DNA from 4 places in the Pseudarthrobacter sp. L1SW genome. Region 4 is predicted to be linked to each of the others. Evidence: predicted binding sites of a transcription regulator. Region 4 holds the regulator's gene; each other region holds the start of a gene.

Region 1 (7,031 bases), 1.1 Mb from region 4:
AATGAAGGGCGGCAAAAGTAAGTGAACTGACTAAAACAACGGCCATCCGCCCTTTTAGTGAACTTTTCACGCCCAGAAGTAACGCCAGCGGCAGTCCGCGGAAAATGAGTTCCTCCAGCACCACGCTAATGGGGGCAGTGGCTGCCGCCAACGGATCGCCTTCGGCAAGCAAGATGAGCAGGGCAAGTGCCAGCAGCATCACCACCGCAGCGGACAGCCACGCCCAGAGGCCTGTCAAGTCCGGACCCGCCACGGGAATCCGGAATGCCCGCAGGAGACTGAACCGTCGACTGGCGAGTGCAGGCAGCACCAGCAAACACGCTACGACGGTGAGGGAAACGGCCATGGACAGATCCTCACCAAGGACGTGTACCGGCATCAGCTCATAGCTGAGGGCTATAACGAGTGTGACGCCGGCGTAGGCAAGGACGGCCCTGGTGACAGCATGCGTAATAAGTCTTTTCATGTCATATTCCGGTTGATTGTCGGGGGCCGCAGCAGCTGGATGACGGTTGGCCTGACTGCCATCCAGCCGCTGGTCAAGCAGACCTACCAGCCGAAGAAGTAGCGGCGCAGTTCAAGGTAGAAGTCCCACAGGGAGCCGCCGATGAACCAGCTGATCGTGTTACGGATCCAGCTTGCCAACCCGTTCCACCAGTTGATGAACGCATTCCAACCCCACCGGACGGCGTTTACCATTGCGTTCCAGATCCAAGGCGCCGCGGCCCGGATCCAGTTCAGCACGGGCCCGATATTAAGGCGCTTCTGTGCGTCAGCCGCGCCCTTGACCGCATCCGGCGTGGCTGACGAAGCCAGCGCAGGCGCGGACGGCAGCGTTACTACCGATGCACCCTGCGCCGATGCCGGCGCCACAACGGACACGGACGCCGGCGAGGCTGAGACCGCCGCGGGTCCGGAAGCAACGCGGACAGCCGCAGGTGCGGACGCAAGAATCGCGCCCGCAAGCGCTACCGCCACACCCCTCTTTTTCCAATTCATACCTGAGCGGCTCTTAACCTGGCTCATGCAGTTCCCCCTTTTGATTGTGTTCACCTTGAACACGGCGCCAAATATAAATCGGTGGAACAGTATAAGTCAAATAAGTTTAGTAACTCTACTTTCCGGCAATCCGGTCGCATCGGTTTTTTGGTGATATTCGGCATACTGGCGTCAAACTCCCGGTGTACTATCAGATTCTTTACATGAACAACAGTCATAGGGATTTGAGAGTGCGGGATCATTTCCCCATCGTCTTTGGCTTTCAGCTGGAATCCGCACCGTGCATTGCATGGGCGGGGACGCCGTCGCTTGAAGGACTGCCGTGGCGGGAAGGCGGAATTGGTGCGCCACCGCCGTCGTCCGTTATTTTCCCGGCCCCGTGGGTACGCCGCTGGTAGTGTTCCTGCATTCGGAACGGCACGCGAACGGGGTGATTTCTCTTGAACGACGACGGGCTGACAGAGGCTGTGCAGGAGGCGGGGGCGGTGGAGCTGCTGCTGATCCGCCACGGCGAGAGCGAGGGCAACGTTGCCGCCACCGAGGCCCGGGAGGCGGGGGCGGAGGTCATCGCCGTGCCGGCGCGTGACGCGGACGTGAACCTGTCCGATATTGGGCAGGAGCAGGCGAAAGCGCTGGGCGTGGCGCTGGCCCGGATCGCCGAGGAGTTCCGGCCGGACGCCGTGGTGTCCTCGCCCTACGCGCGTGCCCGGCAGACGGCGGAAATCGCCGTGGAGGTGGCTGGCTGGCCCGTGCGGGTGCGCACTGATGAGCGGCTGCGGGACCGCGAGCTGGGCATCCTGGACCGGCTCACCCGGCTGGGCGTGGAGCAGCGTTACCCGGAGGAGGTGGAACGCCGCGAGTGGCTGGGCAAGCTGTACTACCGGCCGCCAGGCGGTGAATCCTGGGCGGACGTAGCCCTCCGGCTGCGCTCCGTCCTGGCGGAGCTGAACAACCTGGGCACCGGGCACCGGGTGATGCTCGTGTGCCACGACGCCGTGATCATGCTCTTCCGGTACGTGCTCGAAGGGCTGAGCGAAACAGAACTCCTGGACCTCGCAGCCACAACCTCGGTGCTGAATGCCTCCCTGACCCGGTATGTGCGGCCCTCCGGCGCCGGACCGTGGACGCTCGAGAGCTTCAATGTGGCGGACCACCTGACCGAGCAGGGCGTCACCGTGACCGAACACGGCGGGGATACCAGTGTCCACCCGCGGTGAGGCGGCCGGGGCCGAGCGGGCCGGGGCCGAGCAGCCGACGTTGGTGACGCCGTCGCTCCTGCGCGATTGGCCGCTGCCCTCTCCGGGCGAGGACAAGTACTCCCGCGGATCGGTCTTGGTGGTGGGCGGAGCCCGGGCGACTCCCGGCGCCGCCCTGCTGGCCGGGGCAGCCGCTCTCCGGGCCGGCGCAGGGAAGCTCACCCTGGCGGTCTCGGAGTCCGTGGCCGTCCACGTGGGCGTCGCGCTGCCGGAGTGCGGGGCGGTGGGGCTGCCGGAAACCCCTGGCGGGTCCGTGACGGCCGAGGGCCTTGACCGTATTTCCACGTACCTGGACCGGGCAGATGCCGTGCTGGTGGGCCCGGGCCTCGATGACCTGGACCTGGCCGAGGAGCTGCTCCGGGCGCTGCTCGAGCGGGAGACAGGAGAAGGCGGGCCGAACGGCCCGGGAGGTCCCGCCGTCGTGCTGGATGCCTACGCCCTGGGCGCCCTGGTGAAGGTGGAGGACCTGATTGAGCCGTGGAAAGGCCGCCTGATCCTCACCCCCAACCCCAAGGAGGCCGAGGTCCTGCTTGGCCGCGACGTGAAGGACCTGGAGGCGAACGTGGCCGCGATTGCCGAACGCTACCGTGCCGTGGTCAGCTGCCAGGGCCTGATCGCGCGGCCGCCCGGAGATGCCCCGGAACAGCCGGAGCTCTGGAAAATCACCACAGGATACGGCGGGCTGGGGACCTCGGGCAGCGGGGATGTCCTGGCCGGTGCCATCGCCGGCCTCCGCGCCCGGGGCACCAGTGAAGCGCAGGCCGCATGCTGGGGGACCCACCTTCATGCGGCTGCAGCGGACAGGCTTGCCAGCCGGCTGGGACCGTTGGGCTTCCTGGCGCGCGAACTCGCGGATGAACTGCCCGCGCTGATGCTGGAGCTCAACACCTGACACCGCCTTAAAGGCCCGGACATAGGACGACCCCCGGCCGAAGCCGGGGGCCACCTTATCGGGAAGTTACGGGAGTAGGCTGCCGGTGCGCTTTAAGCGCTGTGGCGTGCGTACTTCGCGATCCGCCCAAAAGGCAGTCAGCAATTTGATACCCGACGTCCCGATTCTTGTGTTGACACTAGGCGGCAATCTCTTGCTTTGCCCCCTTCGTCTCAATCTCGATCTTGCGCGGCTTGGCCTTCTCGGCGACAGGAATCCGCAGCGTCAGGACACCGGCGTCGTACGTAGCCTTCACATTGTCCGTGTCCAGGGTGTCCCCGAGGATCAGCTGACGGCTGAACACGCCGCGCGGCCGCTCGGAGGCGATCAACTCGGTATCCTTGCCCGCGGGCTCGGGGCGCTCGGCCCGTACCGTCAGGACATTCCGTTCCACATCCAGATCCACAGAATCCAGTGCGACACCGGGCAGATCAAAAGCGACTACAAATTCCTGGTCCTCCCGCCACGCGTCCATCGGCATCGCTGCCGGGCGCGCCGCCGTGCCGAGGACCTGCTGGGCCAGCCTGTCCAGCTCGCGGAACGGATCAGTTCGCATCAACATGGCTTCCCTCCTCGTAAGAGACGGTCCAACACTTTTTGGTACCAGCCGATCTGTATTGGCTGATATAGATTTTTTATCACTGGAGAATCAGGTCTGCAAGGGGTTCAGGAGGGATTTTTAAGAGTTTTTCCGGCCTGCCCTGGACGCGGAAGAGGGGCCCTCTGCGGCAGGTAGAAGGCCCCTCTTATCCTGGTTTGTCAGCTCCGCGTGGGGTCCGGCCGGAGCGGCGCCGGGCCGGGGTCGGGCACCGGCAGCGGGCCCGGCGGTTCGGGTGCCGGGAACGGGTTGGGAGCCGGCGGGCCGGGGTGGCCGGGCTGGGTGGGATCTGGCTGGTCCGGGCCTGGTTCCGGCGGAAACGGCTCGGGCTCGTGCACTGGCGGGATGGTCATGTGACGTTCCCCTCTCACGTTTTGATGGACGTGCCTTGGCGTGATCAGGATACGCCCGCCACCTCAAGCCCACTAGGCCAAGCGCCCGCCGTTCCCTGCCGCCCGGCGCGTGGGGTCAGCCCGGGACGGCGCCCACCAGCCGAAGCCAGGCACGCAGCTGGTGCAGGTCCGCCTCCCCGCACCGGAAACCGACGTGCCCGTCCGGGCGCACCGCAACGATGCCGCGGCCGGGATGGCTGCTGAGCCGGTGCACATGAACCTTGCGCCCGGAGAAGGTGAGGTCCGCGCCCGCGGCATCCCATCCGGCGTCGTGCTCCAGCAAGACGTGCACGCCCGGCGCCGCAGTCAACTCGTGAAGGCGGACGCTCCGCCCGCCGGTGACCACCGGCGCATCCGGCAGCCGGTCCCCCGGCCGCGGCCAGCGCGCTGCGGGCGGTGTGCCCTCCACCGAGATGGCGCTGTTCCGGTAGCGGACAAAAGGCTGTGCCAGGAGCCTGATGCCCGCGGACGTGAGCCGGCGCCGGCGCAGGAGCACCGGCAGCAACGGCGCGGAAACCGGCAGGACCCTGCGGAGCAGGCGGGCAAGGGGGTGGGGCGACGCTTCCCCGAAAAAGATGGCATGCGTCAGGGCCAGCACCCGCCGGGCGGCGAGGCGGCGCTCGTAATCATAGGAGCCGAGCAGTTCCGGGTGCGTCCCGCCGCCCGAAGCGAAACCCAGCTTCCAGCCAAGATTGAGTGCGTCGAGAATGCCGTTGTTCATCCCCTGGCCGCCCGCCGGTGAATGGGCGTGCGCGGCATCTCCGGCCAGGAACAGGTTCCCGCTGCGGAACCTGCTGGCGAGCCGGTGCTGCAGGCGGACCTGCGCGGACCACCGCACGTCCCGGACCGTCGCCTCCAGCCCTGACCCTTGGACCAGCCGGGCCACTTCCCCTGCCGCAACTTCCGGCCCCAGTTGGCCGAACGGGCCGGCGGCATGCGGATCTGCCGGGCGGGTGGCGAGCAGCCGCCACGTGGCGCCCTCCCCAAGGGCGAAAAGGAACGCCAGCCCGCCGTTCCCGACGGCGACATGGAGGAGCCCGGGGTCCAGCGGGCCATCGAGTTCCAGGTCGGCCAGGACGGCCTCCACCCGGTACGGCGCCCCGCGCCAGTCGGCGCCGACAAGCCCGCGCACGGTACTGGATTGGCCGTCGCATCCGGCAAGGAAGCGGCAGTCGTGCTGCTCCAGGAGCCCTCCGGGCTGGCCGGCATGGGCCAGGTTGGCACGCGGTCCGTTCGCGGGGAGCCCGTTGCCACGGGGGACGTCGCCGTCCGCCAGCCGCAGGTCGGCGCGCAGCGTTCCCTCCCTGCCCGCGAAGGCGGCCAGGCCACGGAACTCAACGCCCCAGTCAACCGGCACGTCCCGGGCTTTGAGGGCCCGCCACAGAACGTCCTCGACGTCGGCCTGCCGTACCAGCGTCAGGTGCGGGAAGGCCGTATCCGGAAGATCGGCGTGGCCGAGCCTGGCCTGCACCACCCGGTTACCCAGGTGGATGCGCGCCTCCGGAGTTGTGTCCGCCCGGCTGAGCAACTCGTCCGTGACGCCCAGTGGCCGGAGCCCTTCGAGCGCACGGGCATGGAGCATCATGGCCCGCGAGGGACGGACGCGCTCGGCCCGCCGGTCAACAATCCGGACGGTGGCCCCGTGGGCGTGGGCCTGGAGGGCTGTTGTCAGGCCGGCGGGGCCTGCGCCCACCACCAGGACGTCGCTGTCGGCTGTCATTTGTGGCTCAGGAGCCGCCACCACGCCTGTCCGGCCCCGGCGGCCTCCATCCGCGCCGGATTGGCGAGCACCTCGTCGCGGCGCAGCCCGGGTACAACTTTGTAGCTGATCGACCCCGGGACGCTGACCAGTTCCAGGACCCGCCACAAGGCGGAGGCGTAGTGCCGGGCACGGGCGGGGCCATCCCATTCGTAGAGGCCCCGATAAACTCCACGACTGTCATGGGCGCACCAGAGCTTCGACACGAATCCAGGAAACCCGACGAAGAGCGGGGTGTTGAGCAGGCTTTCGGCCTCGAAGAGGCGGTGTGCCCTGCCCCGTACCAGCCTGAGCTTGAAGGCGACGACGAGAATACACGGCTGCCGGGGTGCGGCGCTGACGGCCGTTTCCCGGTACACCCGGGACGTGCTGCCGTCCGCAAATTGCAGGACGCGTCCCACATTCTCCCGGGGCAGGTGGACCTGCCGACGGGCCAGCATCACGAAACTCCTACCCACGCACCGGGCTACCGCCCGCCATGCCTGGGCCCTTGGGGCCGGACCCGATTTGCTGGACATTGGTGTCTCCTTCCGCACCCTGCGTGTTCCCCGACCTATCTCCCCGCTCCTTCCACCGTCCCGCACTCCCGGCCCGGACCCTAGGGTCTTTGGCCCTTTACCCCCTCCGCAGGCGCCCGCAGTCCCGCACCAGGCACCCCGCACCCCCGCCGGGTGCGATCCCCCGGTAGCGAACGGCCGGATAATTGCCGGCGGGGATCTATATATTGAAGGAATGACCCAGACTCCGCTGCGGGATTCCGCCACCACTGCCGCCCCCACACCGCCGGTTGCCAAGAAGATCCCGTCAGAGCGTGTCCACCACGGGGATGTTTTTGTGGACAACTACGAGTGGCTGCGGGACAAGGAATCCCCCGAAGTGGTGGAGCACCTGAAGGCCGAGAATGCCTACCAGGAAGCTGTCACCGCGCACCAGGAGCCGCTGCGCGAGGCCATCTTCCAGGAGATTAAGGGCCGCACCCAGGAAACCGACCTCTCCGTGCCGCACCGCAAGGACGGCTGGTGGTACTTCAGCCGCTCCGTGGAGGGCAAGGAGTACGGCATCCAGTGCCGGGTCAGGGCCGCGGACACCGATGACA
Region 2 (7,031 bases), 1.3 Mb from region 4:
CGCTGACCAGGGGTGGAGGCTAGATCTGCCCTACGGGGAGTTTCTTCTCAGCCTGGAAGTCGTCCTCAACGCGGCCCTTGGCCCAGTACCCTGACAGGGACACCTGCTTCCGGTCCAGGCCGCGCTGCTTGAAGAAGACGTCGCGCAGCTGCTTCATGTACCCGCGCTCGCCGTGGGCGAAGACGTCCACCCGGCCCTCGGGCCACTCCGCGTCCGCTACCGCCTGCACCAGGAGGCCGCTCTCGCCTGCAGGGACGCCGTTACGGAAAAGCCAGTTCAGCTTCACTCCTGCTGGGGCGGCAAACTGCTGGATGTCGGCGCCGGAATCAACTTCAAGGAAGGCGACGCCGGCGGCTTCGGCAGGCAGGGATTCGATGCATGCCGCGATGGCGGGCACCGCCGCCTCGTCCCCGGCGAACAGGTACCAGTCAGCGTCGGGGTTGGGGTTGTACGCCCCTCCCGGCCCCGTGAAAGTCAGGGTCTCGCCCGGCTGGGCCTTCGCCGCCCACGGTCCTGCCAGTCCTTCCTCGCCGTGGACCACAAAATCGATGGCAAGCTCCCTGGCCACGGGATCCACCCAGCGGAGGGTGTAAGTGCGCGTGAACGGCCATTGTTCCCGCGGCATGGTCTCCCGGATGCTCCACAAGTCCAGCGGGGAGGGGTACGTGACGCCCGGCTGCGGGAAAACAATCTTCACGTAGCGGTCCACGAAGCCGTTGTTGACGAAGTCCGCAAAACCGTCGCCGCCGGCAACAATCCGCACCATGTGGGGCGAGAGCTGTTCCCGGCGCAGCACTGCGAGGTTGACCTGCGGGCGGCTCTTCTTGGTGGCGCTGGTGGTGGCGGGAACAATGCTCATAAGGCAAGCCTAAGCTAGGCTACCGGCGGAAGCTCCCAGGTTACGTCCGGGGCACCCTGCTCCCGCAGCAGCGCGTTGACGCGGCTGAACGGCCGGGAACCAAAGAATCCGCGGGAGGCGGAGAGGGGGCTGGGGTGGGCGCTGGACACGGTCGGAACCCCGGGCAGCAGCGGACGCACGCTCTCTGCGTCCTTTCCCCACAGCACGGCAACCAGCGGCAACGGCGACCCGTCCGGGGCCCGCCGGCCGGCCACGGCCTTGACAGCCGCCGTCGTAATTTCCTCCCACCCCTTCCGGCGGTGGGAGCCTGCAGCGCCGGCCCTTACAGTCATCACGCGGTTCAGGAGCAGGACGCCCTGGCCAGCCCAGGCGGAGAGGTCGCCGTGGACCCGCGCGGGAATTCCCAGGTCCGCTTCCAGCTCCCGGTAGATATTCGCCAGGCTCCGAGGGATGGGCTGCACGTGCGGGTCAACGGCGAAGGCCAGCCCGACGGCGTGCCCCGGCGTGGGGTACGGATCCTGCCCCACCATCAGGACTTTCACGTCGGCGAGGGGCTGGCGGAATGCCCGCAGGACGTTCGACGGCGCCGGCAGCACCGGGTGCCCGGCCGCTTCTTCCCGGGCAAGGAAGGTGAGCACGTCCCGGAGTCCGCTTTCCACGCCCGCCAAGGCAGCTGCCCAGTCAGGCGTCATCAGCTCCGTCAGGGGCAGCTGCGCCAGCTCGGCGAAGCCTTGCCCGCGCGCCGGATCCTGCGCCAGTTCGAAAAGGGCATCTGATTCAAACACCGTCCCATTCTCGCAGGAGGACCGCCGGCCCGGTCCGGCAGGCCGCCCGGCGCGCAAATGACAATGGTGTTATTCGCCCGTAGCATGGGGGTCAGACATTTTACGTAACCAGCAAAGGAGAGTGCGCCGTGGCGGAACCAGCTCGGGAGCACCTGCCGGAGCAGGACCAACGGAACGTCCTCCTGCCGGATTTCGCGCTGCGGGATTCGCCGCTCAGCGAGCGTGACCAGCAGATACTCGCCCTGGAACGGCAGTGGTGGAAGTACGCCGGTGCCAAGGAACAGGCCATCCGGGAACTCTTCGATCTCTCCGCGACGCACTACTACCAGATCCTCAACGCGCTGATCGATACCGAGGATGCGCTGGCGCATGACCCCATGCTGGTCAAGAGATTGCGTAGACTACGTACGTCGCGTCACCGTGCACGCACTGCACGGCGCCTGGGGTCCGACGCATAAGACGCCCGTACTGAGTCTCAGCAGCAACACGCAAGGATGTCTCTTTCCCATGACCAAATACGCCCGCGATGAATTCGACAAGGTCCCGGAGACCGCGTCGCGACAAGGTGTCCATCGCACAGCCTCTGCTCCGTCACGGGTCCGGCTGTGGCCCATCCTGGCGGTGGGTTGCGTTGCCCTGGCCATCGGGCTGGTGTCCTTCCTGATCCTGCCCAAGCTCGGGTTCAGCGGACCGGCAAGCCAGGCCTCCTCAAGCCTCGAATCAACGCCGCTCGCCGGAACCGGGTCTACGCCCTCCGCCACCCCGGACACATCCTCCACCCCCTCGACGGAGCCTGAGCCCTCCGCCACGACAGAAGCCGCGGGGCCAGGGACGGTTCCCGCCGCCGGGGCTGGGTCCAGCATCCAGCCGACGCCGCAGGCTGCGTCCGTGGACAAGACACAGGCCGTGGCGGTCTACAACGCCGCCGGAACCGCCGGACTGGCAAGCCGCGTGGGCGGAACCGTGCGGGCCGACGGCTGGTCCCTGGGCCAGGTAGGGAACTGGGCAGGGGCGCCGCAGCAGGGCTCCACCATTTTCTACTCCGGGACAACCCAACGGGCCAACGCCGAAGCCCTCGCGGAACTCCTGGGCGTCCCTACCGTGGTGAACAGCACGGAATTCCAGGTTCCGCTTGTGGTTGTGCTGGGCCCGGGGTACCGCTAATCCCGGCACGCATTGGCTAGAGTAAATTCCAGGCTTCGGCCCCGGAACGGCGGCGCCGGCAGCATCCCGGACCTAACGGAAAGAGTGGTCACCATGGCACGAGGAACCGTCAAGTGGTTCAACGCGGAAAAGGGCTACGGCTTTATTACCGTTGACGGGTCCGGCGACGATGTCTTCGTGCACTGGTCCGCCATCCAGGGCGAAGGCTACCGGGCACTGGATGAAGGACAGCGCGTGGAACTTGAAGTGGGCGAAGGCGAAAAGGGCCCCCAGGCGGAAAGCGTCCGGCCAGCCGAGTGAAGCGTCTGTTTGTTCCCGCCGGGATGCGTCGTCCTGTTTTCGCCGCAGCCCTCTGCTGCACACTGGCCCTCACCGCCTGTTCCGGCGTCACCGGAAATGCACGCGTGGAAACAGCGGAGGCATCCGGGGACGGCACGCTGCGGATTGGCCTCATCCTGGACAACACCGGGGACAGCAGCTTCCTGAACCCGCCCCAGGCGGCCGCCGCCAAGCTCGCCGTCAAGGAAATCAACGCGGCCGGCGGGCACAAAGGCCGGCCCGTGGAACTGCTGCCCTTCGAGGCCGGCCAGGACGCGGCAGCACAAGCCCAGGCTTTGGTCCAGGCCAAGGCGGACGTGGTGATCGGCCCCACCGACTCCAGCCACGCCAAATCGGCCGTGGACATCCTCTCCAGGGCCAGGACGCCGCTGATCTCGCCGGCCAACACCGCGGCGGGGCTCAGCACCATCCCCAGCGGCGGGTACTACTTCCGGACGGCGGCCGCCGACGTCGCACAGGGGCCGGTGCTGGTTAAGCTCGCCAAGGACGCGGGCGCCGCCACCATCTCCGTCATGTTCCAGGAAGGTGCCTACGGCAGCGATGTCTCCGCCGCCGTCGCCGATTCCGCCCAACAGGCCGGCCTGGAAGTGGTTGCCACGGCGGGCTTCAAGCCGGGTGAAGCGGGAAACGCCGCCGCGGCCGCCCGCGCAGCGGACCCTGACGCCGTCATCCTGGTGGCGCGCGACGGCGCGCAGGGTGCCCTGGCTGAACTCAACAACGCGGCCGTTGCCGGTTCCAGGATCATCCTCAGCGACGGCGCATTCGGCCGGTACGCGTCCAAGCTGGGAACCAAGGCCCTGGAGGGTGCCCGGGCCGTGGTCCCCGGTGAGCTGCCAGCCGCAGCATTCCAGGAAAGGCTCCTCGGCATCGATCCCGGCCTGAAGGACGTGTCCTTCGCAGCGGAGACATACGACGCCGCGATCCTCGCGGCCCTGGCGGCGGCCAAAGCCGAGGACGACTCCGGCCGCTCCATCGCAGCAAACCTGGTTGCCGTCTCAGGCGGGACGGCTGCCGGGACCGCTGGCGGGACTGAATCGGCGCCGGGCACGCCCTGCCCCAGCTACAAGGAATGCCTGGCAGCGAAGGCTTCCGGTACGGGCATCAACTACGACGGCGAATCCGGCCCGGTTGCCTTCGACGCCAATGGCGACATCACCTCGGCAACGTTCACTGTGTTCACCTACGGGGCAGACAACAACCCGACGCCCAGCGGCCGCGAAACGGCGGGCCGCGCCGGCTGATCGCCCTCGGCGTAGAGGTGCCTGCCGCAACGCTTTAGGCGGCCTATTCGCTTGCACTCTCACGTGGGGAGTGCTAATTATTGACTTAGCACTCTGACGTACCGACTGCTAAGCAAAGCCTGGTTCCGGCCGGCGGCGCGCGGCACCGGGCGAGGAGCGAAGAAACACCTTACTGGAGTGAGACCCGCACCCGGAGGCATACAGAGGCCGCCGGCAAAGGGTCGTCCGTCGCGGGCACTGCAGCGAAGGTTCATTCTTAACGACTGTCCCGAAAGGACTATTGCCGTTATGGCCAAGATCATTGCATTTGATGAAGAGGCACGCCGCGGCCTTGAGCGGGGCCTGAATATCCTCGCCGACGCCGTTAAGGTCACCCTCGGCCCGCGTGGACGCAACGTCGTCCTCGAAAAGAAGTGGGGCGCCCCCACGATCACCAACGATGGTGTTTCCATCGCCAAGGAGATCGAGCTGGACGATCCCTACGAGAAGATCGGCGCCGAGCTGGTCAAGGAAGTTGCCAAGAAGACCGACGACGTCGCTGGCGACGGAACCACCACCGCTACCGTGCTGGCCCAGGCCCTGGTCAAGGAAGGCCTGCGCAACGTCGCCGCCGGCGCCGACCCGCTGTCCCTCAAGCGCGGCATCGAGAAGGCCGTTGAGGCCGTCACCGCCGAACTGCTGAACTCCGCCAAGGAAATCGAAACCAAGGAAGAGATCGCCGCCACGGCGTCCATCTCCGCCGGTGACGAAGAAATCGGCGCCCTCATTGCCGAAGCCCTGGACAAGGTGGGCAAGGAAGGCGTCATCACGGTCGAGGAATCCAACACCTTCGGCCTGGAGCTGGAGCTCACCGAAGGCATGCGCTTCGACAAGGGCTACATCTCCGCCTACTTCGTGACTGACGCTGAGCGCCAGGAGACGGTCCTCGAGGATCCGTACATCCTGATCGTCAACTCCAAGATCTCCAACGTCAAGGAACTGGTTGCAGTCCTCGAAAAGGTCATGCAGTCCAACAAGCCGCTGCTGATCATTGCCGAGGACATCGAGGGCGAGGCCCTGGCCACCCTGATCGTCAACAAGATCCGCGGCACCTTCAAGTCCGTCGCCGTCAAGGCCCCGGGCTTCGGTGACCGCCGCAAGGCGCAGCTTGCCGACATCGCTGTCCTCACCGGCGGCCAGGTCATCTCCGAGGAAGTCGGACTCAAGCTGGAAAACGCCGGCCTGGAACTCCTGGGCAAGGCACGCAAGGTTGTTGTCACCAAGGACGAGACCACCATCGTCGAAGGTGCCGGCGACGCCGACCAGATCGCTGGCCGCGTGTCCCAGATCCGCGCCGAGATCGAGAACTCCGATTCGGACTACGACCGCGAGAAGCTGCAGGAACGCCTGGCCAAGCTGGCCGGCGGCGTCGCAGTCATCAAGGCCGGTGCCGCAACCGAGGTTGAGCTCAAGGAGCGCAAGCACCGCATCGAAGACGCAGTGCGCAACGCCAAGGCTGCTGTTGAAGAAGGCATCGTTGCCGGTGGCGGCGTGGCCCTCATCCAGGCCGGCGCCAAGGCATTCGCCAACCTGCAGCTGTCCGGCGACGAGGCCACCGGTGCCAACATCGTCCGTGTTGCCATCGATGCTCCGCTGAAGCAGATCGCCTTCAACGCCGGCATGGAGCCGGGCGTTGTGGTGGACAAGGTCCGCGGCCTGCCCGCAGGACACGGCCTGAACGCCGCAACCGGCGAGTACGTCGACCTGCTGGCTGCCGGCGTGAACGACCCCGTCAAGGTAACCCGCTCTGCCCTGCAGAACGCGGCTTCCATTGCCGGCCTGTTCCTTACCACCGAAGCTGTGGTTGCCGACAAGCCGGAGAAGAACCCGGCCCCCGTTGGCGGCGGCGATGACATGGGCGGCATGGGCGGCTTCTAAGCCCTCCTGCCGGACTGTGTCCCGCTGAAACGAATGCGGCCCCCTCTTTTGAGGGGGCCGCATTCGTGTTCCTTGGAAGCTGCTTACTTTTACTTCCGGGCACGGCCGTGCACCGGCTGCGCTGAAAGTCCGGATTGTCCGTCCGGTCTGGGAGGATGGACCGGTGACAATTACTGCAGCGGCCGACGGTTCGGCCTTGGGAAACCCCGGCCCGGCCGGCTGGGCCTGGTACGTGAACGATGATTGCTGGCGCGCCGGAGGGTGGCCCCACGGGACGAACAACCAGGGCGAGCTGATGGCGGTCCTGGATCTGCTGAGGGCCACGGCACACCTTCCCCAGGAGGACCTGCGGATCCTTTGCGACAGCCAGTATGTCATCAACTCGATCACCAAGTGGATGCCGGGATGGAAGCGCAAAGGCTGGCGCAAAGCCGACGGAAAGCCGGTCCTGAACGTGGATCTGCTCAAGGAACTGGACCGGGAGCTCGCCGGCCGGAAGTACACCTTCGAATGGGTCAAGGGGCATGCCGGGCATGACCTGAACGAAGCCGCGGACGAGCGGGCCCGGGCGGCAGCCACCGCCTTTCAGCAGGGGGTGGCCGCCCGCTCCGGGCCCGGTTTCCCCGGCGCGCACCATGCCGCATCGCACGCACCCCAGGCATCCCACGCGCCGGCGGCCAAAGACGCTGCGCGGGCACCCCGTGTTGCCGCCGCAGCGCCGGGCGC
Region 3 (7,031 bases), 700 kb from region 4:
GAGGTGTTCACTGATCCGTCCGCCTGCGCCGACCGCATCGCAGGGTACCTTGGCCTCGAAAAAAATGCGCTCTCCGGGCGAACGGCCACATCCGTCGCCTTCCTGGACGACGACGTGGACCAGGCCCTCAACGGAATAGATGCCGTGTCCCGGCACACGGCATCGAACCATGAACCAATGCAGGCCGAAGGCCCGGACAGCAAGGAGGCGGGTGCCATGGCGCCGGACCACCAGGACAACGACGCTTCGGACAGCGGGCAGGCCGCCGCTGCACCTGCGCCCGGGCAGGACGAGGAGGGCGCCCGCGGCGCTGTTCCCGGCAGCGCGTCCACGGCTGCCCAGTCCGGCACGGCCGCCCAGCCCGGCGCGCCTGCCCTGCCAAAGAAGGCAGCTGAAGACGAACCCCGGGGCTGGGGCGACCGCGAAGACGACGACCACGATGCGTGGCTGAAGGAACAGAAACCTCCCCACTGGGGCTGAGGTTAGCTCCAGGCTGAGGCAAGTGCCTGCCCGTTGTGGAAGAAGCCGGCGCTGCGCCTCCGGCGCTGGCCCGGACCACAGCCCCAAGGGCTACGGCCCCACCAAGACGAAAAAGAGCTTCCCCTGGGTGGAGGCGCCGGCAAGCCGGGCCGCCTGTTCCGCATTGGCTGCCACCACGATGAGTCCGTCAGTCTCCGCCATGCCCAGCCACTGGCCGCCCTGCCCGCCCTGGCCGGACGTCCACAGCACAGGCACGCCAGAAGCCAAGACCTCCGGTGGTGCCTGCTGGTCGTAGCCGCTGGCTGCCGTCAGCACCACGTTCACGAGCTGACCGGGGGAAACGAGCTGGATGGACGATGGATCCGCCATGCGGAGGGGAACAGCCGCTGATCCGGGTGGAGTGCCCGCCAGGAGCCCCGGACCGAGCAGTTGGGCATCCGTCAGTAACTGCCCCTTGCGCAGCGGGGCCGCGAGTTGCTTCCCTGCCGCCTCGCCCGGTTCATGGAGGAATCCGTCGGCCAGCATGCCGGGCGGGACCTGGACGGAGGCGAGGTCAGCGGACGCCATGGCGGTGCCTGCGGGCAGGTCCCGGGCGGCGGCCAGGGCGGAGATGGTGTAGACCGGCGCCGGCGTAAGTTGCTGGACCGTGATGGCGGCTGCGGCGCACAGGAGCAGCGCGGCCGCCAGCCTCCTGTTGCGGCTCAGCCAGCCGGCAAAGCGGGCCGGCGGGCGGCGGCTTGCGTTGCGGCCGGCGCCGGGGCCCCTGCCGTGGGGGCCACCGCGCTGTTTTTTCCCCGGGAGTCCACGTCTGTGTGGCGTGCGTGGGCTGACCAGGCGTAGCTGTCCGTTTGCAGGCATGTGCCCACGCTAGGGCGCATCTGAGGACCGCGGCAGGAGCCATGGCAGCTATGTGGACAACCGGGTCCAAACGCAGGCAGCCGCCCGGGCGGAGGAACCTTGGATCAGCTCGCGGCGGCCGCCGGAGCCGGAGCCGCAGACGCAGGAGCCGCTGTTGCTGGCGGCGCCGCGGGGGCGGCCGATACCGTGCTGCCCTTGGCGTCCCGGGAGTCCGTGCGGTAGAAGCCGGAACCCTTGAAGACGACGCCCACGCTGTTGAACTTCTTGCGCAGGGTCCCCTGGCACTCGGGGCAGGACGTCAGAGAGCTGTCCGAGAACGACTGGACGATGTCAAAGGCATGGCCGCAATCCTTGCAGGCGTACGCATACGTTGGCACTGGTGCTCCTCCTCTTGGGCAAACGAGAGGTCCCGGACTGCCGCACGGTCATCCAGCTGGATGTCTATTAGCAGTCACAGGGCCTGAGTGCTAATTCTACCATCCTCCTGCGCCGGCCTTCCCGGTCAGGCGGCCTCCGTTAGGCTCCGGAATCCGGAAGGAAGCACAACGCCCGGCACGGGCCGGTCGAATTCCTCTACAGGAATCCTGCCGGCAGGCAACAGTTCACCGTCGTAGATCACCGCGGCCAGCGGAATATGCTTCCCGGCTGATGCGAGGTGGCCCAGGAACTTGTCGTAATAACCGCCGCCCTGGCCCACCCTGCTGCCTGCAAGATCAATCGCGGTGGCAGGGATGAAAAGCGCGGCAGCTTCGCCGGCCACCTCAATCTCATGCCGTGTCCCCACAGGCTCCAGGATGGGGGCAAAGCTGCTCCTCACCAGGTCGACGCCCGGCGTCCAGAAGACCCACTTCAGCTCCCGCCCCGGTTCGCAGACGGGAAGGAGGACCTTGTGGCCGGCATCGTGGAGGGCCGCGATCAGCGGCAGCGTAGGCGGTTCCGCCCCGACGCCGAGGTAGGCGCAGACTGTCGCTGCGTTCCCCTGGGTTACTGAATCTGCCCACGCTGCGCCATGCTTCGCCAAGGCTTCCCCCGCGTCCTGGCGCTCCTGGAGCGTCAGGGAAGCCCGGCGGCGGCGATGGGCAACACGTATCTGGTCCTTGGCTGCCTTTATTTCCTCGAGCGTCATATCTTTCCTCCGTAGCTGCCGCGGCGTTGGCCAATGCCCGGGCCAACGCGGTGCCGCCGGTCCGTCCGGCAGCACCGGACATCGCTGGCCATCCAATGATTACTGAATGCTTGACGCTGACGTTAGATTAGTCCGGTGACTACCAGTAACCCGAGAGTGCGCAAAGCCGTCATTCCTGCCGCCGGACTTGGCACCAGGTTCCTGCCGGCAACCAAGGCGATGCCCAAGGAAATGCTTCCCGTTGTGGACAAGCCTGCCATCCAGTACGTGGTTGAGGAAGCCGTGAACGTCGGCCTCAACGATGTCCTGATGATCACCGGGCGGAACAAGCGGGCGCTGGAAGACCACTTCGATCGTGTGCCGTCACTGGAGTCCACCCTTGAAGGCAAGGGGGATGCCGAGAAGCTGGCGTCCGTCCAGGCCGCAAGCAACCTGGGCGACATCCACTACGTCCGGCAGGGGGACCCGCACGGACTGGGCCATGCAGTACTCCGGGCCAAGCAGCACGTTGGCAATGAAGCCTTCGCCGTGCTGCTGGGCGATGACCTCATCGATGCCCGGGACGAACTGCTCGGCACGATGATTGACGTGCAGGCCAAAACGGGCGGGTCCGTCGTCGCACTCATCGAAGTGGAACCGTCGCAGATCAGTGCCTACGGCTGCGCTGACATCGAACCGATCGACGGTGAGTCATACGTGCGGGTCAACCGGCTCGTGGAGAAGCCGAGCGCGGAGGAAGCGCCCTCCAACCTGGCGCTTATTGGCCGCTACGTACTCCACCCCGCAGTCTTCGACGTCCTCGAGCGCACGGGTCCGGGACGGGGCGGCGAAATCCAGCTGACAGACGCGCTCCAGGAACTGGCCACGGGTGACGGCGAAGGGCGCGGGGTCTACGGCGTCGTGTTCCGGGGGCGGCGTTACGACACCGGGGACAAGCTGAGCTACCTCAAGGCCTGTGTCCAGCTGGCCATTGACAGCGAGGACCTCGGCCCCGGCTTGCGGGAATGGCTGCCCGGCTTCACTGCCAGCCTGTCCAAGTAGTGCCATGCGTCCTGGTCCCATCTGGCCCGTAACACTGGAATGCGGGGATCTGGTCCTGCGGCCCATCCGGTACCGGGACAAAAAGGAATGGACCGAGGTCAGGTCCCGCAACAGCCAATGGCTGGCCCCGTGGGAAGCATCCAACCCGGATCCTTCCGGCGGCTTGCCGGACTACCGGCAAATGGTCCGGTCATTAAAGGCGCAGGCCGCCCAGGCAACGGCCTTGCCCTTCGTCATTACCGAGCGGCGGCCCGGCAGCGTCAATCCGCCCATTGTTGGCCAACTGACTGTCTCCTCCATTGTGTGGGGCTCGGCCATGATGGCGACCCTCGGCTACTGGGTGGACCAGGCCCGTGCGGGCCACGGCATTGCGCCCACCGCCGTCGCCATGGTGACGGACCATTGCTTCAAGACCCTGGGCCTGCACCGGATGGAAATCAACATCAGGCCGGAGAATGGACCCAGCCTGCGCGTGGTGGAGAAATTGGGATTCCGCGATGAGGGCTACCGGCCGCGGTACCTTCACATCAACGGTGAGTGGGCCGACCACCGCTCGTTCGCCCTGACGTCGGAAGAGGTCCCGGATGGACTCCTCCGGCCGTGGCTGGCCTCACACCGGTCATAAATCCAGTGAATTGCGGGCTGTACCACGACACACCGCAGCTAATGCTGCGGCAGCGGGCCGGATGCTCATACGGTTTTGAGTGTGGACTTCCCCCTTAGCAGCTCAGTGATCCTTGTGGTTGCCGTTGTGCTCTGGATTGTGTGGGTTGCGCCCTACGTCCTCCGGAACCGCAGGCACCAGTTTCAGCCCGCCGGCGATTTCCTGGCAGAGACCGCAGCCGATGAAACACCGGAACCGCCAGCCGCTTTGGTTTTGAACGTCGCCGCCCAGCAGGAGAAAGCCATGGACACCAGGAAGAGCGCCGGACCCGGGACCGCTGCTGCCGGCTCGCCGGCCGGAGGCAAGTTCCGCATACGCTATGGCCGGACCGCAATTGCCCTGATCGGGCTGCTGTCGCTGGCCACAGCCTTCGTGTCCGGGGTGCTTCTCCTCTTCGGCTTGGGTTCCCCGGTCCTTCCGCTGGTGTGCGTGGCACTGACGGTCGGATCCTTGGTCCTGCTGCGTGGGCTTGCCGTCCGGGACAGAAGGGCCAAGGTCAATGCAGCCTTCCGGTCCGCGATGACCGCGCCTGCCCGGCAGCCCGCCGCTGCCGGGAACGTCCCGCCGAAACCGGAAGCAGCACCGGCAAAGAAGGACAACCCGCTGTTCGACGCCGAGGCGCACCAGCCGAAGGTCAAGCCGCTGACGGCAGTGGAACTGCGCGAGGCCGCCCTGGCCGTCGCTGTGGCCGCCGGGGATCCAAGTGCCGCAGCAGCCAGTGCCGCGGCCGCTGCGCCGGCTTCCGCAACGTGGGAGCCCGTGGAGGTCCCCAAGCCGGTCTATGTTGAGGCTGCAAAGGCCGAGCGCCCGGACCCCGAGCCGCTGGAGCTCCCGGCGGCGCCCAAGGCTGTTGGCAAGCCGTCCCTGAAGCAGGGTGCGGCCGCGCCGCCGGCGGCTCCTGCTGCCGCGGAGGGCCCCCAGCTGTCCAAGGCGCAGAGCGCCCTCAGTAATCTCGACGACGTGCTGCAGCGCCGCCGCGCCTGACAGGTGTTGTGCCGCCCAGGCTATCCCGCGCGGTTTCGCGACCGGTTGGGCATGGCGGTTTGGCATTCCGCCGGGAAAATTTGTAGCCTAGGGTCACCGGTGCCCGCCAGGCGCGGATGTTCCGGGGCTATAGCTCAGTTGGTAGAGCGCTTCGTTCGCATCGAAGAGGTCAGGGGTTCGAATCCCCTTAGCTCCACAACGAAGGCCCCGCTTGTGCGGGGCCTTCTCCGTTAACGGGGGCGGCTGTCCCCGTCAACGGACCGCCGTCGGAAGTTCTCCAGCTAACTCCCGGACACGCCCTCAACGGTGACGGTCTCGTCCGATTCAATCCTTTTAAGGCCCGCCAGGAGCCGGCCGATGCCGTCCAGGGAGGCACGCAGCCGGGCATCTTGGGCCGCAGAGGAGGCGGCCGCCCACTCCATCCGCCTGTTGCCCACAATAAAGACCGTCGCATTCCGGGCCGCGAGGACGGCAAGAACGGCGGCAAACTGCTCCCAGGCTTCCACCCGAAACCCTGCATCCGCCGCTTCCGGTGGGGGTACGCCGTCAATAACGCAGAGCTCCGGCCCGGCCGCCAGGCCGATGTAGTCATCCGACGTGGTGCCCGGCGCGCACAGTTCGTCGAAGCTGATCCACAGCAGTTCATGCTCCAGCGCCTTGGCATGGAACGTACGGGAGCCGGAATGGAGGATCCGGTGCTGGTCGGGCTGCGGAAGGAACAGGCCGTAGGCGGCCAACTGGCGGCTGCTGCCGGGAACAATAATGCGGCCTTGCCGGAGAACCGGCGACTCCGGCCCTGTTTCCATGCCTAGAGCCAGCCCTTCCCCTTGAAGATGCCGTACATGAGGGCCGCCGTCGCGATCATCAGTCCGATCGCCATCGGATACCCGAGCTCCCAGTGGAGCTCGGGCATGTGGTCGAAATTCATCCCGTAGACACCGGCAACGAAGGACGGCGCGAAGAGGATCGCAGCCCAGGACGAAATCTTCTTCACCTGTTCGTTCTGCTCGGCGCTGGCCTCGTTCTGCCGGTTGGCTGTGAGCGTGCCGTCCAGCGTCAGGGCGTTCTGCAGCAGGTCGCGGAAGGAGTCGGCCCGGGAAATGACCCGTTCCACGTGGTCTTCCACGTCGCGGAGGTTGTGCCGGAGGTCGGTCTCGACGTCGTACTTTTCAAAGCCCTGCTTGAGCTGGCGCATGATGTCCGGGAGGGGATGGATGGCCCGCTGGAACTGGATGACCTCGCGGGCAAGCTCATAGATGCGCCGGGATACTGCGGTGTCGCCGCTGAACAGTTGGTCTTCAATCTCGTCGATGTCGTTTTCAAGTCCGGCCACCACGGGCCCGTAGTCATCCACAACCCTGTCCAGCAGTGCGTAGAGCACGGCCTCGGGCCCGTGCCGCAGCAGGTCCGGCCGGCCTTCCAGCCGCTGCCGTACCCGTGCCACACCGGCCGTCTCGGCGTGCCGGACCGTGACCACGAAGTTCTTCCCCGTGAAGATGTGCAGTTCGCCGAATTCAACCGTTTCAGTCGCGTCCAGGTACCGTGCGGGCCGGAGGACGGTGAAGAGGTTGTCCTCATAGCGCTCGATCTTGGGGCGCTGGTGGGCGGAGATGGCGTCCTCCACGGCAAGCGCGTGCAGGCCGAACTCGGCGGCAACGGCTGCCATTTCCTCCGCCGTTGGCCGGTAGAGCCCGATCCACGCCATGCCTCCGTGCCGGGCAAGGGTTTCGAACGTCTGCTCCAGGTTTTCGGGCTCGGCGTGGCGCACGCCGTTCACGTAGACGGCGTTGTCGATGATGGTCATGGGCGGCGGCCTCCCGCCGGCTGGTCGACGGCGGCCATCAGGACATTCCGCCGATGATGGCACCGGCCACTGTC
Region 4 (7,031 bases):
TCATCGCCGCCCTCACCACCGATGAGTCCAAGGACAAGGCAAAGAAGTAGTGAACACAGCGTCCGGCAACACCGGAGGCCCCAGCAATGCCTAGCATTCTTCCCCTCGGCGACCCGGCGCCGTCGGACGGTCTGTTGCCTGCCCAGGCAGCGGACGGTGCGGCGGACCGGGCTTTCGGGCTGTACGTGCACATTCCTTTCTGTGCCGTCCGGTGCGGGTACTGCGATTTCAACACCTACACCGCCACCGAGCTCGGCGGCGGCGCGTCGCAGGACGCGTATGCCGCCACTGCGGCCTCCGAAGTGTCGCTGGCTGCCAGGGTTCTGGCCGAATCGGGACTTCCCGCCCGCGCGCTGAGCACGGTGTTCTTCGGCGGCGGCACACCAACCCTCCTTCCCGCAGGGGACCTCGCGCTCATCCTGCGTCGCGCCATTGACCAGTGGGGAATCGAGGACGGCGCCGAGGTCACGACGGAGGCGAACCCGGACTCGGTCACCCCTGAATCCCTGGCCATTCTCAAGGACGCCGGGTTCACCAGGGTCTCCTTCGGCATGCAGTCCGCTGTTCCCCATGTCCTGAAGGTCCTGGACAGGACCCACACGCCCAGCCGCGTGCCGCAGGTCGTTCAGTGGGCGCGTGATGCCGGACTTGCCGTGAGCCTGGACCTCATTTACGGGACACCAGGGGAGTCGCTGGACGACTGGCGCTACTCCCTTGAGACGGCGCTGTCCTACCAGCCGGACCACATCAGCGCCTACGCCCTCATTGTGGAGGACGGCACCAAGCTCGCCGCCCAGATCCGCCGTGGCGAAGTTCTCGGAATCGACGACGACGACCACGCCGACAAGTACGAACTCGCCGACCACCTCATCACCCAGGCCGGCCTCGGCTGGTACGAGGTCAGCAACTGGGCCCGCACGCCGGAGCAGGCCTGCCGGCACAACCTCGCCTACTGGCGGGGCGACGACTGGTGGGGGATTGGACCGGGGGCGCACTCCCACGTGGGCGGCGTCCGCTGGTGGAATGTCAAGCACCCCACGGCCTACGCCGGACGCCTTGCGCAGGGAGTGTCACCGGCAGCGGGCAGGGAAACCCTGGACCAGGAGACCCGGAATGTCGAGCGTGTCATGCTCGAGGCCCGTCTCCAGTCCGGCCTCGACGTGTCGTCACTGGGCCAGGCGGGACGGCACGAGGTGGCCGGACTGATCGCGGACGGCCTCGTGGATCCTGCCGCCGCTTTCAAGGGAAGGCTGGTCCTCACGCTCAAAGGGAGGCTGCTGGCAGACGCGGTGGTACGCCGGGTCCTCCCGGACTGATCGGCACAAAGCAACGCGGGCCCGCGCCCGCAGCGTTCCCCTGGCCGTGGAGCCGGTGCGGCCTTGCGGGGCGGGGGTGGGGTTACTTGATCCAGCGCAGGTTGTACTGGTACCGGTGCGGCTGTCCACGGTTGACATGGATGCCGGCCGCCACCGAGAAGCAGGTCAGGGCAATCCAGATGAGGGTGGCTATGACGGCAAAGACGTTGCCGATCACGGGGACGAAGACCACCAGGATGTTCGCAACGAGGGCAGCGATGGTGGGCGGCAGGCTGAAGTTCAGGGCTTCCTTGGATTCCTGGGCGGTGAAAGGCCCCCGGTCCCGGAAGATCAGGTAGATCAGCAGCGACGGAACACAGCCCAGGATGCCCCCAAAGTGGGCCATCGTGGCCCATTGGCGGTCTTCGCTGGCTGTGAGGGGCAGCGCATTCGCGGGAACGCCGTGGTACTCCGAACGGCCCTGGCCGCCCTGGGTGTCCCTGTGATCGCGTGCGTTTTCTGCCACAGTCTGTTCCTTCTGAAGTGCAATGGTGCCGGCCAAGAATGCTTACTTGGTGCGCAGGCCTGCATTGTTGCAGGATCCGCAGTACCAAGAATACTTGGTACTGCCCGGTATCGGCGCCGGAATGCGCGCGCCGGGGTGGAGCGCCCTCAGGGAACGGTGAGGAAGTCGATGACTTCCTCAACCCTCCCCAACAGCGAGGCTTCAAGGTCTGCGTAGGTGCGGACGGCGCCGAGGAGTTTCTGCCAGCCGAGCCCGATGTCCTCTTTGGTGGCATGGGGCCAGCCGAACGCTGCGAGGATGCCGGTCTTCCAGTCCTGCCCGCGCGGCACCACTGGCCACTGCTCAATGCCCAGGACAGCGGGCCGGATGGCCTGCCACACGTCCACATAGGGGTGGCCCACAATCAGGACGTTCCCCGCGGCACCCGGCGAGGCCATAACGGCGTCGGCTATGCGTGATTCCTTGGAGTCCGGCACGAGGTGGTCCACCAGGACACCCAGCCGCCTGCCGGGTCCGGGCCTGAACCCTGCGACTGCCGCCGCGAGGTCATCAATGCCGTGGAGGGGTTCGACGACGATGCCCTCCACGCGCAGGTCATCTCCCCAGACCTTTTCCACCAGTTCCGCGTCGTGCTTTCCCTCCACCCAGATGCGGCTGGCTTTGGCCACCTGCGCCCGCTGGCCGGCAACCCGGACTGACCCGGAAGCCGTCCGGCCGGGCCCGGCAACGGCACCGGCTGCCTGCCGCGGGGCCGGGGGCAGGAGCTTGATGGCCTGCCCTTCGAGGAGGAATCCGAAGCCCAAGCGGAAAGACCTGGACTTTCCGCGCCTGTCCTCCAGGGCAACCACATGCATTCCGCCGGATTTTTCGACGCGGGTCACGGCACCCACCCAGCCGGACTGGACGTCCTCGAGCACCATTCCCCGTTCAACGGGCACCTCGGGCAGTTCAGTCTTTGCGGGAGCGGACAAGTCCCGCGGGCCCCAGTTCTGGTACTGCATGGTTTCACTCCGCCTAGCGTTCGGTACAGGTCCGGAATTTCGCCCGGAGCGGTACCAATGCTAGCAACGGGGGGAGGCATAATAGACTGTTAGCACTTAGGCATGTCGAGTGCTAACCCTTGAGGTGGCACAGCGCGGGCGGTGCTGCCGCCCCGAACCCTGGATGGAGGTGGAGTGTGAGCGAGCCACGCAAACTCGAAGTGCTGCGTGCAATCGTGGAGGACTACGTCCACTCCCGGGAACCCGTCGGGTCCAAGGCCCTGGTGGAGCGGCACCATCTCGGTGTGTCCAGCGCGACGATCAGGAACGATATGGCCGCCCTGGAGGAAGAGGGCCTGATCACCGCTCCGCACACCAGCGCCGGGCGTATCCCCACAGACAAGGGTTACCGGCTGTTCGTGGACCAGATCTCTGCAGTCAAACCGCTGTCCCAGGCGGAACGGAGGGCCATCCAGTCACTGCTGGAAGGATCGGACGACCTTGACGACGTCCTTGACCGCACCGTCCGGCTGCTGTCGCAGCTGACCAACCAGGTTGCGGTGGTCCAGTACCCGCACCTGAGCCGGGCACTGGTCCGCCATATCGAGTTCGTCCTCCTTGCACCGCGGAAGGTGCTGGTGGTGCTGATCGCCAACAGCGGCAAGGTGGAGCAGCGCGTCATCGACGTCGGCCAGGACCTGGCGGATGACGCCCTCGCCAGCCTGCGGGCACGGTTCCTCGGATCCCTTGCCGGCACGCCGCTGAGCCAGCTCGCCCAGTCCCTGCCGGCGGTGGTGGCCACAGCGGCCCCGAGCCAAAGGCAGGCCGCCCATGCCCTCGCCGTCGGCCTCGAGGGACTGGCCCAGAGCAGCAGGGAGGACCGCATGGTCATGGCGGGCACAGCCAACCTTGCGCGGTCCAACGTGGACTTTCCGCTCAGCATCGGTCCGGTCCTCGAAGCGCTTGAGGAGCAGGTGGTCATGCTCCGCCTGCTGAGCGAAATGGCGCAGGACCACCGCGGGGTGGCTGTCAGCATCGGCCGCGAGAATCCCTACGACGGCCTGGCCGAGGCATCCGTGGTTGCAACAGGGTACGGTCCGGACCACGTTGCCAAAATCGGCGTCCTGGGGCCAACCAGGATGGACTATCCCACCACCATGGCCGCCGTCAGGGCCGTCGCCCGGTACCTTTCGCGGATCCTGGGCCCCTGACGTTTTCCGGTTCCCCCGGGCAGGCAGAGCATTTTCCGCAGTCCAACTGCAGGCAGTACAACAAGGAAGAGATACGAACTTTGAGCAGCCATTACGACGTCCTTGGAGTCTCACCGGAGGCCACGGGAGAAGAGATCAAGAAGGCCTACCGCAAACTGGCGCGCACCCTCCACCCGGACGTCAACCCGGGTGAGGACGCGTCGGACCGCTTCAAGGCCGTGACCCACGCCTACGAGGTTCTCTCTGACCCGCAGAAGCGCCGCGTCTATGACACCACCGGCAACGAAAACGGCACGGACAACGGCTTCGGCGGAGGCGGATACGCCGGCCAGGGCTTCGCGTTCCAGGACATTTTCGACACCTTCTTCGGTGCCGGCGGAAGCACCGGCCCGGCTTCCCGCGTCAGGCGCGGCCAGGACGCCCTCATCAGTGTCCGCATTGAACTGCGTGACGCTGTTTTCGGCGTCAATAAGAAACTGGAAGTGGACACAGCCGTTACGTGCCCCACCTGCGACGGTTCGTGCTGCCAGCCGGGAACCCACCCGGAACGCTGCGACATCTGCGGCGGCAGCGGCCAGGTCCAGCGCGCAGTCCGGTCCATCCTGGGACAGGTCATGACCGCCGCCCCGTGCGGAACCTGCGAAGGCTTCGGCACCGTCATCAAGGACCCCTGCAACGAGTGCAGCGGCCAAGGACGCATCCGCAGCCGCCGTTCACTGACCATCAAGGTTCCAGCCGGCGTGGCCACCGGAACCCGCATCCAGCTCTCGGGCCAGGGCGAAGCAGGTCCTGCCGGCGGCCCTGCCGGCGACCTCTACGTCGAGATCCGCGTAAACAACGACGCCACGTATGTCCGGGACAACGACGACCTCCACGCTACCCTGCACATTCCCATGACGGCGGCAGCCCTGGGTACCGAAGTGAGCCTGGAAACGTTCGACGGGCCGCAGGAAATCGACGTCAAGCCCGGCACCCAGTCCGGCGAGATCATCACCCTTCGTGGACTTGGCGTGACCCACCTCCGCGGTTACGGGCGCGGCGACCTGAAAGTGCACCTCCAGGTCGAAACCCCCGCGAAACTCGACCCTGCACAGGAGGACCTCCTGCGGCAGCTTGCCAAACTCCGCGGTGAGCAGATCACCGAAGGAAAGCTTGCGGCCAGCGGAGGCATGTTCGCCAAGCTCCGGGACCGGCTCGGTAACCTGTAGCGGTGAGCAACCCGGTCTTTTTCACCCCTCCCGGTTCCCTTGACCAGATGGTGGCGGGGGAGGTCTTTGTCCTTGAAGGGCCCGAGGCGCGGCACGCCGTCACGGTGAAGCGGATAGCCCCCGGCGAGCCCGTTGACATCGTGGACGGCGCCGGGACCCGCATGAGCGGAAAGGTGCTGGCGGCATCCCCGTCCGGGCTTGATGTTGAGTGCGCCTCCCTGTCCGTCGAGCCGCAGCCAGGCACCAGGCTGGTGCTGGTGCAGGCACTGGCCAAAGGCGACAGGGACGAACTTGCCATTGAGACGGCAACAGAGCTGGGGATCGACGCCGTTATACCCTGGCAGTCCGAGCGGTCCATCGTCCGGTGGAAAGGCGACCGGGCGGCGAAAGCCCACGCCAAATGGCAGTCCGTGGTCACGGCGGCAGCCAAGCAGGCCCGCCGCGCATGGATTCCCGAGGTACGGCCCGCCGTCGACACGGCCGCGCTGGCCGGCCTCGTGGAGACGGCTCAGCTTGCCATAATCCTGCATGAGGACGCGGTCAGGCCCCTGCGGACCGTGCTGGAAGCATGGCAGGGCGGCGGAAACGGGACGGAACCGCGGGAAGTGCTCCTGCTTGTTGGACCGGAAGGCGGCATCAGTCCCCGGGAAGTCACCCGCCTCTGCGGCAAAGGTGCCGTCACGGCGCTGCTGGGCCCCCATGTGCTGCGCTCATCTACTGCCGGGCCCGCCGCCGTCGTGCTCGCCAGCGACGTCCTGGGACGATGGGCGGCCCCTCGCGCCGCACCTGCCGGTTGAGCAGGCAGCGGAGCTGCAGGGTGCGGGCTAGCGGACCTTGAAGGCCCGCGAGTCCTCGTTCTGGTCCGGCTGCCCGCTGGCGCCGGCCTGGGCAACGCGCAGCTCGTAGTCGCCCGCAGGGAGCGTGAGGGCCAGCGTAAAGAGCCCTCCCTGTCCCGGTTCGGCAGAGGCCGTTGTTTCTCCGGTGAGGAAGGGCGCCTTGGTGCCGCCCGCCTCCATCCGCTGGATCTGCCAGCGCAACTTGCTGCCGGCAAGCGTGCTGCGGCCAGTGATCTTCACGCTTCCGCCGGCGATTTCCACATTTTCCTGCGGATCGATGACCCAGACGGGCGCCACCATGCCCGCGGCCCTCGTCATCGGGTCGCCCAGCTGGACGTGGCCGAAAGCAACGTAGTCTGTGTGCCCGTCCACCAGGATCCGCACGCGGATCTGCTGCCCGGAATCGATGAGCCCGGAGCTGGCCGCAGCGGCCGTGGCCGTGTAGACCAGCTGCTGGACGGCACGGGCCGCCATGTCGGCGTCGAGGTTGCTGTTGAACGCGTCCTCGGACACGTCCACCGTGATGACGTCCTTGCCGGAAATCGAGGTGGCCAGCTCGCTGGGGTTCTGCCAGGGGGTGAAGAAGTCGGGGTCAAGCGGCTTATCCTGCATCATCGCCCGCAGGGCACGGGTCACGGGGTTCTCCTGCTCCGGCACGTCCCTGAACTCACGGTAGAGGAACACGCTGCTGCCGGTGCGGCCAATCCAGTACACCGGCGCCTTGTTGGAGGACTGCGTGGTTTCGAGCGGTGCGCTGGTGGACGGCGCAGTGCCGGTGGCAGCAGGGCCGGAATTCAGGAGCCCGCTCGGTGCAGGATTCGGCTCGGCGAGGCACCCCGCCAGGAGCGGTGTCACTGCCAGAACCGCCGCGAGGACCGCAGGGCGGACACGGCCCTGTCGTCGTCCTGCCCTCAGGGGCGCAGCAGATTCCGGCACGTTTGTTTGCCCGTCCTTTCACGAATGGGCCGCTTCCCC

The links. The regulator HrcA, encoded in region 4, represses chaperone genes, less so after heat shock. The targets are predictions, from matches to a motif close to TTNGCACTCGNNNNNNNCGAGTGCNAA.
Region 1: KTR40_RS14905 (Hsp20/alpha crystallin family protein) is a predicted target of HrcA. The motif match lies at 3,822-3,848, and genes of this name have one in related genera.
Region 2: groL (chaperonin GroEL) is a predicted target of HrcA. The motif match lies at 4,474-4,500, and genes of this name have one in related genera.
Region 3: KTR40_RS12840 (FmdB family zinc ribbon protein) is a predicted target of HrcA. The motif match lies at 1,783-1,809, and genes of this name have one in related genera.

Annotation. Positions count from the first base shown of each region.
Region 1 is NZ_CP078079.1:3,208,128-3,215,158, forward strand. It holds gene KTR40_RS14885 (CPBP family intramembrane glutamic endopeptidase) at 1-466, opposite strand, end outside; gene KTR40_RS14890 (hypothetical protein) at 550-978, opposite strand; gene KTR40_RS14895 (histidine phosphatase family protein) at 1,440-2,216, shown strand; gene KTR40_RS14900 (NAD(P)H-hydrate dehydratase) at 2,200-3,147, shown strand; gene KTR40_RS14905 (Hsp20/alpha crystallin family protein) at 3,326-3,748, opposite strand; gene KTR40_RS14910 (hypothetical protein) at 3,946-4,137, opposite strand; gene KTR40_RS14915 (FAD-dependent monooxygenase) at 4,253-5,896, opposite strand; gene KTR40_RS14920 (hypothetical protein) at 5,893-6,453, opposite strand; gene KTR40_RS14925 (S9 family peptidase) at 6,668-7,031, shown strand, end outside.
Region 2 is NZ_CP078079.1:809,675-816,705, forward strand. It holds gene KTR40_RS03830 (threonine/serine exporter ThrE family protein) at 1-6, shown strand, start outside; gene KTR40_RS03835 (siderophore-interacting protein) at 20-859, opposite strand; gene KTR40_RS03840 (uracil-DNA glycosylase) at 874-1,644, opposite strand; gene KTR40_RS03845 (DUF3263 domain-containing protein) at 1,773-2,102, shown strand; gene KTR40_RS03850 (LytR C-terminal domain-containing protein) at 2,152-2,808, shown strand; gene KTR40_RS03855 (cold-shock protein) at 2,902-3,108, shown strand; gene KTR40_RS03860 (ABC transporter substrate-binding protein) at 3,132-4,388, shown strand; gene groL (chaperonin GroEL) at 4,677-6,305, shown strand; gene KTR40_RS03870 (ribonuclease HI family protein) at 6,469-7,031, shown strand, end outside.
Region 3 is NZ_CP078079.1:2,785,612-2,792,642, reverse strand. It holds gene KTR40_RS12850 (DUF4011 domain-containing protein) at 1-480, shown strand, start outside; gene KTR40_RS12845 (RcpC/CpaB family pilus assembly protein) at 571-1,338, opposite strand; gene KTR40_RS12840 (FmdB family zinc ribbon protein) at 1,443-1,715, opposite strand; gene KTR40_RS12835 (5-formyltetrahydrofolate cyclo-ligase) at 1,841-2,464, opposite strand; gene galU (UTP--glucose-1-phosphate uridylyltransferase GalU) at 2,600-3,505, shown strand; gene KTR40_RS12825 (GNAT family N-acetyltransferase) at 3,510-4,130, shown strand; gene KTR40_RS12820 (hypothetical protein) at 4,236-5,153, shown strand; tRNA gene KTR40_RS12815 (tRNA-Ala) at 5,277-5,349, shown strand; gene KTR40_RS12810 (cell division protein ZapE) at 5,435-5,959, opposite strand; gene corA (magnesium/cobalt transporter CorA) at 5,962-6,957, opposite strand; gene KTR40_RS12800 (DUF1761 domain-containing protein) at 6,995-7,031, opposite strand, start outside.
Region 4 is NZ_CP078079.1:2,087,988-2,095,018, reverse strand. It holds gene lepA (translation elongation factor 4) at 1-50, shown strand, start outside; gene hemW (radical SAM family heme chaperone HemW) at 87-1,316, shown strand; gene KTR40_RS09605 (DUF4870 domain-containing protein) at 1,399-1,821, opposite strand; gene KTR40_RS09600 (DUF3097 domain-containing protein) at 1,968-2,822, opposite strand; gene hrcA (heat-inducible transcriptional repressor HrcA) at 2,999-4,012, shown strand; gene dnaJ (molecular chaperone DnaJ) at 4,093-5,220, shown strand; gene KTR40_RS09585 (16S rRNA (uracil(1498)-N(3))-methyltransferase) at 5,223-6,017, shown strand; gene KTR40_RS09580 (GerMN domain-containing protein) at 6,045-6,992, opposite strand.